DNA from 3 places in the Salinibacillus aidingensis genome. Region 1 is predicted to be linked to each of the others. Evidence: a T-box and tRNA genes for the amino acid it is inferred to sense, from the RefSeq annotation. Region 1 holds a T-box; the other regions hold tRNA genes.

The links. A T-box is a leader RNA that pairs with one kind of tRNA and senses whether it is charged. The one in region 1 lies ahead of ileS (isoleucine--tRNA ligase), so its partner is inferred to be a tRNA-Ile.
Region 2: it encodes a tRNA-Ile, which carries the amino acid that the T-box ahead of ileS (isoleucine--tRNA ligase) is inferred to sense. The anticodon was not compared.
Region 3: it encodes a tRNA-Ile, which carries the amino acid that the T-box ahead of ileS (isoleucine--tRNA ligase) is inferred to sense. The anticodon was not compared.

What each region holds. Positions count from the first base shown of each region.
Region 1 covers NZ_AP043759.1:1,475,555-1,478,800, forward strand. The annotation lists gene ACZ5OK_RS08045 (YggT family protein) at 1-25, shown strand, start outside; gene ACZ5OK_RS08050 (YlmH family RNA-binding protein) at 46-819, shown strand; gene ACZ5OK_RS08055 (DivIVA domain-containing protein) at 924-1,451, shown strand; T-box leader at 1,636-1,871, shown strand; gene ileS (isoleucine--tRNA ligase) at 1,957-3,246, shown strand, end outside.
Region 2 covers NZ_AP043759.1:239,467-242,712, reverse strand. The annotation lists rRNA gene ACZ5OK_RS01465 (23S ribosomal RNA) at 1-10, opposite strand, end outside; rRNA gene ACZ5OK_RS01460 (16S ribosomal RNA) at 168-1,731, opposite strand; tRNA gene ACZ5OK_RS01455 (tRNA-Ile) at 1,873-1,949, opposite strand; tRNA gene ACZ5OK_RS01450 (tRNA-Gly) at 1,955-2,028, opposite strand; tRNA gene ACZ5OK_RS01445 (tRNA-Pro) at 2,044-2,120, opposite strand; tRNA gene ACZ5OK_RS01440 (tRNA-Arg) at 2,128-2,204, opposite strand; tRNA gene ACZ5OK_RS01435 (tRNA-Leu) at 2,272-2,358, opposite strand; tRNA gene ACZ5OK_RS01430 (tRNA-Leu) at 2,368-2,452, opposite strand; tRNA gene ACZ5OK_RS01425 (tRNA-Lys) at 2,566-2,638, opposite strand; tRNA gene ACZ5OK_RS01420 (tRNA-Gln) at 2,852-2,926, opposite strand; tRNA gene ACZ5OK_RS01415 (tRNA-Asp) at 2,937-3,013, opposite strand; tRNA gene ACZ5OK_RS01410 (tRNA-Glu) at 3,045-3,116, opposite strand; tRNA gene ACZ5OK_RS01405 (tRNA-Ser) at 3,122-3,212, opposite strand; tRNA gene ACZ5OK_RS01400 (tRNA-Asn) at 3,215-3,246, opposite strand, start outside.
Region 3 covers NZ_AP043759.1:2,088,126-2,091,371, forward strand. The annotation lists gene ACZ5OK_RS11270 (MFS transporter) at 1-313, opposite strand, end outside; gene ACZ5OK_RS11275 (superoxide dismutase) at 436-1,047, opposite strand; tRNA gene ACZ5OK_RS11280 (tRNA-Phe) at 1,300-1,375, opposite strand; tRNA gene ACZ5OK_RS11285 (tRNA-Ser) at 1,379-1,471, opposite strand; tRNA gene ACZ5OK_RS11290 (tRNA-Ile) at 1,478-1,554, opposite strand; tRNA gene ACZ5OK_RS11295 (tRNA-His) at 1,577-1,652, opposite strand; tRNA gene ACZ5OK_RS11300 (tRNA-Met) at 1,663-1,739, opposite strand; tRNA gene ACZ5OK_RS11305 (tRNA-Asn) at 1,743-1,817, opposite strand; gene ACZ5OK_RS11310 (Na/Pi cotransporter family protein) at 2,037-3,246, opposite strand, start outside.

The DNA of each region.
Region 1 (3,246 bases):
ACTCTTTATTATGGTTTTCTTTTAATAGGTGTTTAGGAGATTTTTATGGATATCTATCAGCATTTTCGAAAAGAAGAACAGGCATTTATAGATCAGGCTTTAGCGTGGAGAGATGAGGTAGAGCAGACGTATCAGCGAAAGCTCACAGACTTTTTAGACCCCAGAGAGCAGATTATTCTTTCTTCGGTTATTGGGAATCATCCTGATATGAACCTTCATTTTTTTGGAGGCGATGATAAAACAGAGAGAAAAAGAGCAATTCTGGCACCTTTCTATGAAGAGATACATAATGAAGACTTCGATATTGTTGTGCTTCAAAGTCAGTTTGCCAGAAAGTTTGTTGAGATTACCCATCGTGATGTCTTAGGTGCTCTTATGTCGCTTGGAATAAAGCGTAAAAAGGCAGGCGACCTTATGGTGGTGGACGATACGGTTCAAATTGTTGCAGATAAGGAACTTGCCACCTTTCTTGAACTTCACTTAACGGGTATTAAGAAGACCCGACTGCACTTTAAATCGGTTCCACTGGATGAAATGAAACCTTCTCCGGAGCAGTGGCAGACGAAGGAAGGTACCGTTTCCTCTCTCAGATTAGACACCGTTATGAAAGAAATCTACAATCTTTCACGCAATAAAACCAGCGAGTGGATTCAAAAAGGCTATGTTAAAGTGAATCACCGAGTGGTTGAAGATCCGTCCTTCCAAATGGAGGAAGGAGATATGATATCCGTTCGAAAAAAGGGCCGAAGCAAGCTTATTCAAATATCGGGCCAGACCAAAAAAGAAAAATGGCGGATATTAACCGGTGTTTTAAAATAAAAGGAAAAATAAGCAGGAAAAAGACAAATCACGTCGAATTACTTGAAAGTACAGACGAAGAATTATTTCAAATAAAAGAGATTAAATTCAAGGGGGTTACCTTTGTGGCGTTAACACCACTCGATATTCATAATAAAGAATTTACCCGCACATTCAGAGGATACGATGAAGATGAGGTCAACGAATTTCTTGACCAGGTCATAAAAGACTATGAGAAAGTTATTCGTGAAAAAAAGGAATATGAAGAAGAAGTAGCCGATTTAAAGGAAAGAATTGGTCATTTTAATGATATTGAAACAACTTTAAATAAATCCATTTTAGTTGCTCAGGAAACAGCTGAAGACGTGAAAAATAATGCGAATAAAGAAGCTAAGCTTATTATAAAAGAAGCAGAAAAGAATGCAGACAGAATTATTAATGAAGCTTTGTCCAAGTCGAGAAAAATTACATTGGAAGTAGAAGAGCTGAAAAAACAGGCTAAGGTATTTCGAACTCGCATGAAAATGATTGTACAGGCTCAGCTTGATATGATTGAAAACGATGACTGGGATGAGCTCTTTGAAATGGAATTGGACCAGACGGATGAAGAGCAGAATACAGTGGAATATCAACTTTCAGACAACCAATCTTGACGCCGGAATCATTTTTGAATATAATGCAAAAGTATAAAGTAAAGCACACTGACAGGACTTTTTACCTGCCGATGGTTTAAAATCTTAACAGGGAACTGCAGACCTTTTATGTTACTCTGAATGTTATATTTGTGTATCTGAGTAACGGCTAAGGTCCGTTTTCCCTCGTAAAACCTAAACATTTAGAAAGACGATGACAGGGACAGTACATTGAATGATGAATGCAAAGCGAGCCGGGGATGGTGGAAGCCCGGACAGCACATTTCATGGAAGATCACCCTTGAGTCTCCTGGTGAATAGAGTAAATAACAAGTAGCCAAGGACGATTCATTCACGTTACGAATGATAAAGAGGATGGATAAAATATCTGTATGTTTATTCATCAATCAGGGTGGTAACGCGAGGCGCCTCGTCCCTTTTATTCGGGATGAGGTGCCTTTTTTGTACTAAACATTAAAAATCCTGGAAATAACTGTTTTACTATAAAAGAAAAAGGAGAATAGGAATGAGCTATAAAGAAACCTTATTAATGCCAAAAACGAAATTTCCTATGCGTGGAAATCTTCCAAACAAAGAACCTGAAATGCAGCAAAAATGGGAAGAAGAAAAAATCTATGAAAAGGTTCAAATGAGAACAGAAGGAAGACCCATGTTTATTCTTCATGATGGCCCTCCATATGCAAATGGTGATTTACATATGGGGCATGCCCTTAACAAAATTCTGAAGGATATCATTGTTCGTTATAAGTCAATGGCTGGTTTTCATGCACCCTATGTTCCTGGTTGGGATACCCATGGATTACCAATCGAACAGGCGCTTGCGAAGAAAAAAGTCGATCGTAAATCTATGAGCGAATCTGAATTCAGAAAAATTTGTGAAGAATATGCACGTGAGCAAATTGAACGCCAGCGACAGCAATTTAAACAGCTCGGTGTACGCGGAGACTGGGAGAATCCTTACATTACGCTGACAAAGGATTATGAAGCAGCACAAATTCAGGTGTTTGGTGAAATGGCGAAAAAGGGCTATATTTATAAAGGTCATAAGCCTGTGTACTGGTCACCATCATCAGAATCTGCGTTGGCAGAAGCTGAAATTGAATATAAGGATAAGCGTTCCCCGTCGATTTATGTTGCCTTTGATGTAAAAGATGGCAAAAACGTCCTAAAAGGTGATGAGAAATTTATTATCTGGACGACAACACCGTGGACGATTCCTGCAAACCTTGCCATTACCGTACATCCGGAGCTGGAATATTCGGTTGTTTCTGTTCAATCTGAAAAATATATTGTAGCTTCTGAACTGGTGGAGGAAGTTGCGAATGAATTGGAATGGCAGGATTACAACGTTCAGCAAACTTACAAAGGTGAGGAGCTTGATCGTACAGTCGCTAAACATCCTTTCTATGATCGTGATTCACTCGTTATTTTAGGAGAGCATGTTACAACAGATGCGGGTACAGGATGTGTTCATACCGCTCCAGGACACGGGGAGGATGACTTCTGGGTTGGTCAGCAGTACAATCTTGATGTATTATGCCCGGTTGATGAAAAAGGGGTATTCACTTCTGATGCACCAGGCTTTGAAGGAGTATTCTACGATAAAGCGAATAAATTGATTACGGAAAAACTGGAAGAGTCCGGGGCACTATTAAAACTGAACTTTATGACACACTCTTACCCGCATGACTGGAGAACGAAAAAGCCAACCATTTTCCGTGCAACTTCCCAATGGTTCGCATCCATCAAGGACTTCCGTGAAGATATTCTTAAAGAGATTGAGCGTATCCAGTGG
Region 2 (3,246 bases), 1.2 Mb from region 1:
TCACTTAACTTATAACGCACACGGACATCATTGTCCGTTGTCTGCTCTTGATTGCTTTCTTATCTAGTTTTCAAGGTGCTATTTGAAGAATCCTTCGATCCTTCAAAACTAAACAAAACAACCGAGTACGCTCTTTTTTGGTCACGAAGTGACCTTATCTTCCTTAGAAAGGAGGTGATCCAGCCGCACCTTCCGATACGGCTACCTTGTTACGACTTCACCCCAATCATTGGCCCCACCTTAGGCGGCTGGCTCCAAAAGGTTACCCCACCGACTTCGGGTGTTGCCAACTCTCGTGGTGTGACGGGCGGTGTGTACAAGGCCCGGGAACGTATTCACCGCGGCATGCTGATCCGCGATTACTAGCGATTCCGGCTTCATACAGGCGAGTTGCAGCCTGCAATCCGAACTGAGAATGGTTTTATGGGATTAGCTTCACCTCGCGGCTTCGCTGCCCTTTGTACCATCCATTGTAGCACGTGTGTAGCCCAGGTCATAAGGGGCATGATGATTTGACGTCATCCCCACCTTCCTCCGGTTTGTCACCGGCAGTCACCCTAGAGTGCCCAACTTAATGCTGGCAACTAAGGTCAAGGGTTGCGCTCGTTGCGGGACTTAACCCAACATCTCACGACACGAGCTGACGACAACCATGCACCACCTGTCACTCTGTCCCCGAAGGGAACCCTCTATCTCTAGAGGTAGCAGAGGATGTCAAGACCTGGTAAGGTTCTTCGCGTTGCTTCGAATTAAACCACATGCTCCACCGCTTGTGCGGGCCCCCGTCAATTCCTTTGAGTTTCAGCCTTGCGGCCGTACTCCCCAGGCGGAGTGCTTAATGCGTTAACTTCAGCACTAAGGGGCGGAAACCCCCTAACACCTAGCACTCAACGTTTACGGCGTGGACTACCAGGGTATCTAATCCTGTTCGCTCCCCACGCTTTCGCGCCTCAGCGTCAGTTACAGGCCAGAGAGTCGCCTTCGCCACTGGTGTTCCTCCACATATCTACGCATTTCACCGCTACACGTGGAATTCCACTCTCCTCTCCTGCACTCAAGCCTCCCAGTTTCCAATGACCCTCCACGGTTAAGCCGTGGGCTTTCACATCAGACTTAAGAAACCGCCTGCGCGCGCTTTACGCCCAATAATTCCGGACAACGCTTGCCACCTACGTATTACCGCGGCTGCTGGCACGTAGTTAGCCGTGGCTTTCTGGTCAGGTACCGTCAAGGTACAAGCAGTTCCTCTTGTACTTGTTCTTCCCTGACAACAGAGCTTTACGATCCGAAGACCTTCATCACTCACGCGGCGTTGCTCCGTCAGACTTTCGTCCATTGCGGAAGATTCCCTACTGCTGCCTCCCGTAGGAGTCTGGGCCGTGTCTCAGTCCCAGTGTGGCCGATCACCCTCTCAGGTCGGCTACGCATCGTTGCCTTGGTGAGCTCTTACCTCACCAACTAGCTAATGCGCCGCGGGCCCATCTGTAAGTGACAGCATAAAAGCCGTCTTTCAACTTCCGACCATGCAGTCGGAGGTGTTATCCGGTATTAGCCCCGGTTTCCCGGAGTTATCCCGATCTTACAGGCAGGTTGCCCACGTGTTACTCACCCGTCCGCCGCTCGTTCCACAAGTTTCATCCCGAAGGAATCAACTTGTTTCACGCGCTCGACTTGCATGTATTAGGCACGCCGCCAGCGTTCGTCCTGAGCCAGGATCAAACTCTCCAATAAATGTTGTCATCGCACATAAAGTGCTCAACTATTACTGAGAAACAAGTTTTCCTGTCACTCATAAATCAATGCTATTTAAATAGCGAATTGACGTACTGGTTGTTTTGTTCAGTTTTCAAGGTTCGAAATAGTAATTTTTAATGGTGGGCCTGAGTGGACTTGAACCACCGACCTCACGCTTATCAGGCGTGCGCTCTAACCGACTGAGCTACAGGCCCCATTATGGAGCGGGTGATGGGAATCGAACCCACGACATCAGCTTGGAAGGCTGAGGTTTTACCACTAAACTACACCCGCATATTTGATTTTTACTGGTCGGGAAGACAGGATTCGAACCTGCGACCCCATGGTCCCAAACCATGTGCTCTACCAAGCTGAGCTACTTCCCGGGTCGAATGGTGCGCCCGAGAGGAGTCGAACCCCTAACCTTCTGATCCGTAGTCAGACGCTCTATCCAATTGAGCTACGGGCGCTTTTTTGCGACAAGATTTATTATAACACAACCACAATATCTTTGCAAGAAGTTTTTTTAAATCTTTTTGGTGCGGTCGAGAGGATTTGAACCTCCACGGGGTAAACCCCCACTAGGCCCTCAACCTAGCGCGTCTGCCGTTCCGCCACGACCGCAAAATAAAATGGTGCGGGTGGAGGGAGTCGAACCCCCATGTCGAAAGACACTAGATCCTAAATCTAGCGCGTCTGCCAATTCCGCCACACCCGCGAGGATGGTGAGCCATGGAGGATTCCGACGCCTTTGGCTAGTCCTTACTTCCTTCTTCTATAAAATAAAAGCAAGGGGAACCGCAAGTGAGAATCCTACCACAACTTCCTTGATGAGCCATGGAGGATTCGAACCTCCGACCCTCTGATTAAAAGTCAGATGCTCTACCAACTGAGCTAATGGCTCGTATTTATAATTGAGTGGTTCGTCTTGATAAGGATCTTCGTACATTATGCATCTACGACGTCCTAATCTCAGCAAGATGATTCTGGATGCTTCTCGATCAGTACGCTGATGTGTTGCTTTGAAGCCTATTCGTTCGTGCTCTACCAACTGAGCTAATGGCTCGTATTTAGTAATGTCTTAACTCTTTCTGCTATTTTATTGCAAAATAAAAAATGGCTGGGCCAGCTGGATTCGAACCAGCGCATCACGAGATCAAAACCCGTTGCCTTACCGCTTGGCTATGGCCCAACAATTATAATGGCGGTCCGGACGGGACTCGAACCCGCGACCTCCTGCGTGACAGGCAGGCATTCTAACCAGCTGAACTACCGGACCTATAAGCTTTATTTACAATAAAAAGAGAAAATGACCCGTACGGGATTCGAACCCGTGTTACCGCCGTGAAAGGGCGGTGTCTTAACCACTTGACCAACGGGCCATAAATGGCGGAGAAGGAGGGATTTGAACCCTCGCGCCGCTTACGCGACCTACACCCTTAGCAGGGGCGCCTCTTCAGCCACTTGAGTACTTCTCCACTGGCTCCACCGGTAGGATTCGAACCTACGACC
Region 3 (3,246 bases), 610 kb from region 1:
CATAATCCCCCATAATTAATACAGTCAAAAAAAATAGGGATAAAAAAGTTACTCCCAGTCGTAAAACAATTACACGGTCGACTTTTTTAGCCCATCTTCCTGCCAGAATAAAGGTTAGCGGCTGCATTATATAAACAGCCAAATTATAAAAGGCAATGGTTGCATAATCACCAGCCTGCTTCCAAAGAAAAATATTTACAAATGTGTTGGAGAGAAAGATACTAATGGAATATAAACCACCAATAGTAAGCAGCAAAATCAAATCACGATTAACATCTACATGACCAACAATCGCTTTTAGTTTTTCGCTCATATTTCAAACCCCTTTTCTCTACACCTTATTTTCTTCAGAAACAATAACGATATTCAGGTTACAGAGAAAAGAGGTCATAAAAAAAGCAGGGCACAATGCCCTGCTTTTTTTATACAGTTTTATTATTTTGCTGCCTGATAGCGCTTTTCAACTTCATCCCAATTTACAACATTCCAGAAAGCTGCAATATAGTCAGGACGCTTATTCTGGTACTTAAGATAATAAGCATGCTCCCAAACGTCCAGTCCTAAGATTGGTGTTTTGCCTTCCATTAGAGGAGTATCCTGGTTAGGCGTACTTGTGATTTCAACATCTCCATTGTTCACAACTAACCAAGCCCAGCCTGAACCGAAACGTCCAGCTGCAGCAGCTTTAAATTCTTCTTTAAATTTATCGTAGCTGCCAAACTTAGCATTAATTTTCTCCGCAACTTCACCTTTTGGTTGTCCGCCACCATTTGGTGACATTACTGTCCAGAAAAGACTGTGGTTCGCATGGCCACCACCATTGTTACGTACAGCTGTACGGATATCCTCTGGAACAGCATCAAAATTACCAAGAAGGTCTTCAAGAGACTTGTCCTGCAGATTTGCATGTCCTTCAAGTGCTGCATTAAGTTTTGTTACATAAGTATTATGGTGTTTTGTGTGATGAATGTTCATCGTTTCTTTATCGATGTGTGGTTCTAAAGCATCGTATGCATAAGGTAATTCTGGAAGTTCAAAATTAGCCATTATAAATTCCTCCTTTTATTATATGTAATGCAAAGGAAAACATCATCCATATAGTGTTATTCCTTTATATTAAGATTAACAATCGTATTCACATGATGCAACAATTTTGCTGTATATTTTCCCACACATGTTAATTATGACCAAAAATCCAACGGCTCAGTACCGTAAATATTAAATAACGTAAAAAAGCAAGCAGATTTTAATCTGCTTGCTTTATATTACTCTATCGGAAAGGAGACATTCATTTTTATATGGTGGCTCGGGACGGAATCGAACCGCCGACACACGGATTTTCAGTCCGTTGCTCTACCGACTGAGCTACCGAGCCTTATGGCGGAGGAGGAGGGATTCGAACCCCCGCGGGCCGTGAAGCCCCTGGCGGTTTTCAAGACCGCTCCCTTCAGCCGGACTTGGGTACTCCTCCGTAATTTGGTGGACCCTGCAGGATTCGAACCTGCGACCGATCGGTTATGAGCCGATAGCTCTGACCAGCTGAGCTAAGGGTCCTTATGAATCATTCTTTTCTAAATGGGGCGACTGGTGGGAATCGAACCCACGGATGCCGGAGCCACAATCCGGTGCGTTAACCACTTCGCCACAGCCGCCATATGTAATTGGTAGCGGCGGAGGGGATCGAACCCCCGACCTCACGGGTATGAACCGTACGCTCTCGCCAGCTGAGCTACGCCGCCATATGGCTCCACCGGCAGGATTCGAACCTGCGACCGATCGGTTAACAGCCGATTGCTCTACCACTGAGCTACGGTGGAATAATAATAATGGATTGAAATAAATATTGAATTTCAGCGACAAGATACAATTTAACATGTTTAGCTTAATGTGTCAACATTTATTTCGTGATTAATTTCAAGAACATATGTAAATATAGCATGTCCCCCTTTATGTTTCAAGGGGTTTTTAAAGATTTTCTTTATAAAATAGAAAATATCCCGTATATTCATAAAACGGGATATTTTCTTAAAAGGGTATTACTCATTCATTTTATTTTCTTTTCCTACTAGTTCCTGAGCAATGTTAACGGCATGGTCCCCTATTCGTTCCAGGTTACTCAGGATATCTACAAAGACAATACCTGCAGATCCGGAACAAATTCCTTCATTCAAACGCAAAATATGCTTTTTACGGTATGATCGCTCCATTTGGTCGATTTGTTCTTCTTTTTGAATCACATCCATTGCTGCCTGATGATCCTGTTCTTCAAATGCTTTTAATGCCTGTTTTACAGTTACCAGTGTAAGGTTATACATTTCATTCACATCTTCCAGTGCCTGTTCCGTTAAATGGACCTTATTGGAGATTTTATAATCCACAAGCTCTACAATGTTTTCAAAATGATCACCAATACGTTCAATATCTCTTACATTATCCACTACAGATGAATGCAGATTACTTTCAGGTGTAGATAATGAAGATGTTGATATCTTACCTAAATAATCCGTGATTTTCCTATCAAGATTATTGATAGCATCTTCCATGGATAGGGCAAGTTCAGAATGCTTCTGATGATTATTGTTCAAGTAAAGTCTTGTTTCTTCCAGTCCTTTCAGGGCAAGATCTCCCATACGAATCGATTCATCCTTTGCCTGTCCGATAGCAATCGATGGGGATTGCTGAATAATAAGTGGATCCAGATGCATCGGTTTGGAATCTATAACTGCATCTTCGCCTGGGATAACTTTGGTTACTAAATACGCGATAAATCCAACAAACCAAATTTGAAGGAGTGTATTGGTTATGTTAAATGTACCGTGAGCGAATGCAATTGTAGATCTTGGATTTAAGTTCAGCTGTGTCTGTAAATAATCCACAAAATGAGTAAAAGGCGTTAACAAAATTAAGAATAATGCTGTACCTACCAGGTTAAAGAAAACGTGGGAAAGTGCAGCACGTTTTGCCGCAACACTTGCTCCCAGTGCAGCCAGGATAGCCGTAATGGTTGTACCAATATTATCACCAAATAATACTGGTAATGCCGCATCAAGACCAATTGCCCCCTGTTCTGCCAGTCCCTGCAGAATGCCAATCGTTGCACTTGAGCTTTGTACAATAAACGTAAAGACTGCCCCAATCACAACCCCAAGCAGAGGAATTTCACTCATGCTTACTGTCAAATCCTGAAATGCTTGCAAACTCCGCAATGGAGACATTGCTCCTGACATTAAGTCTAAACCATAGAAT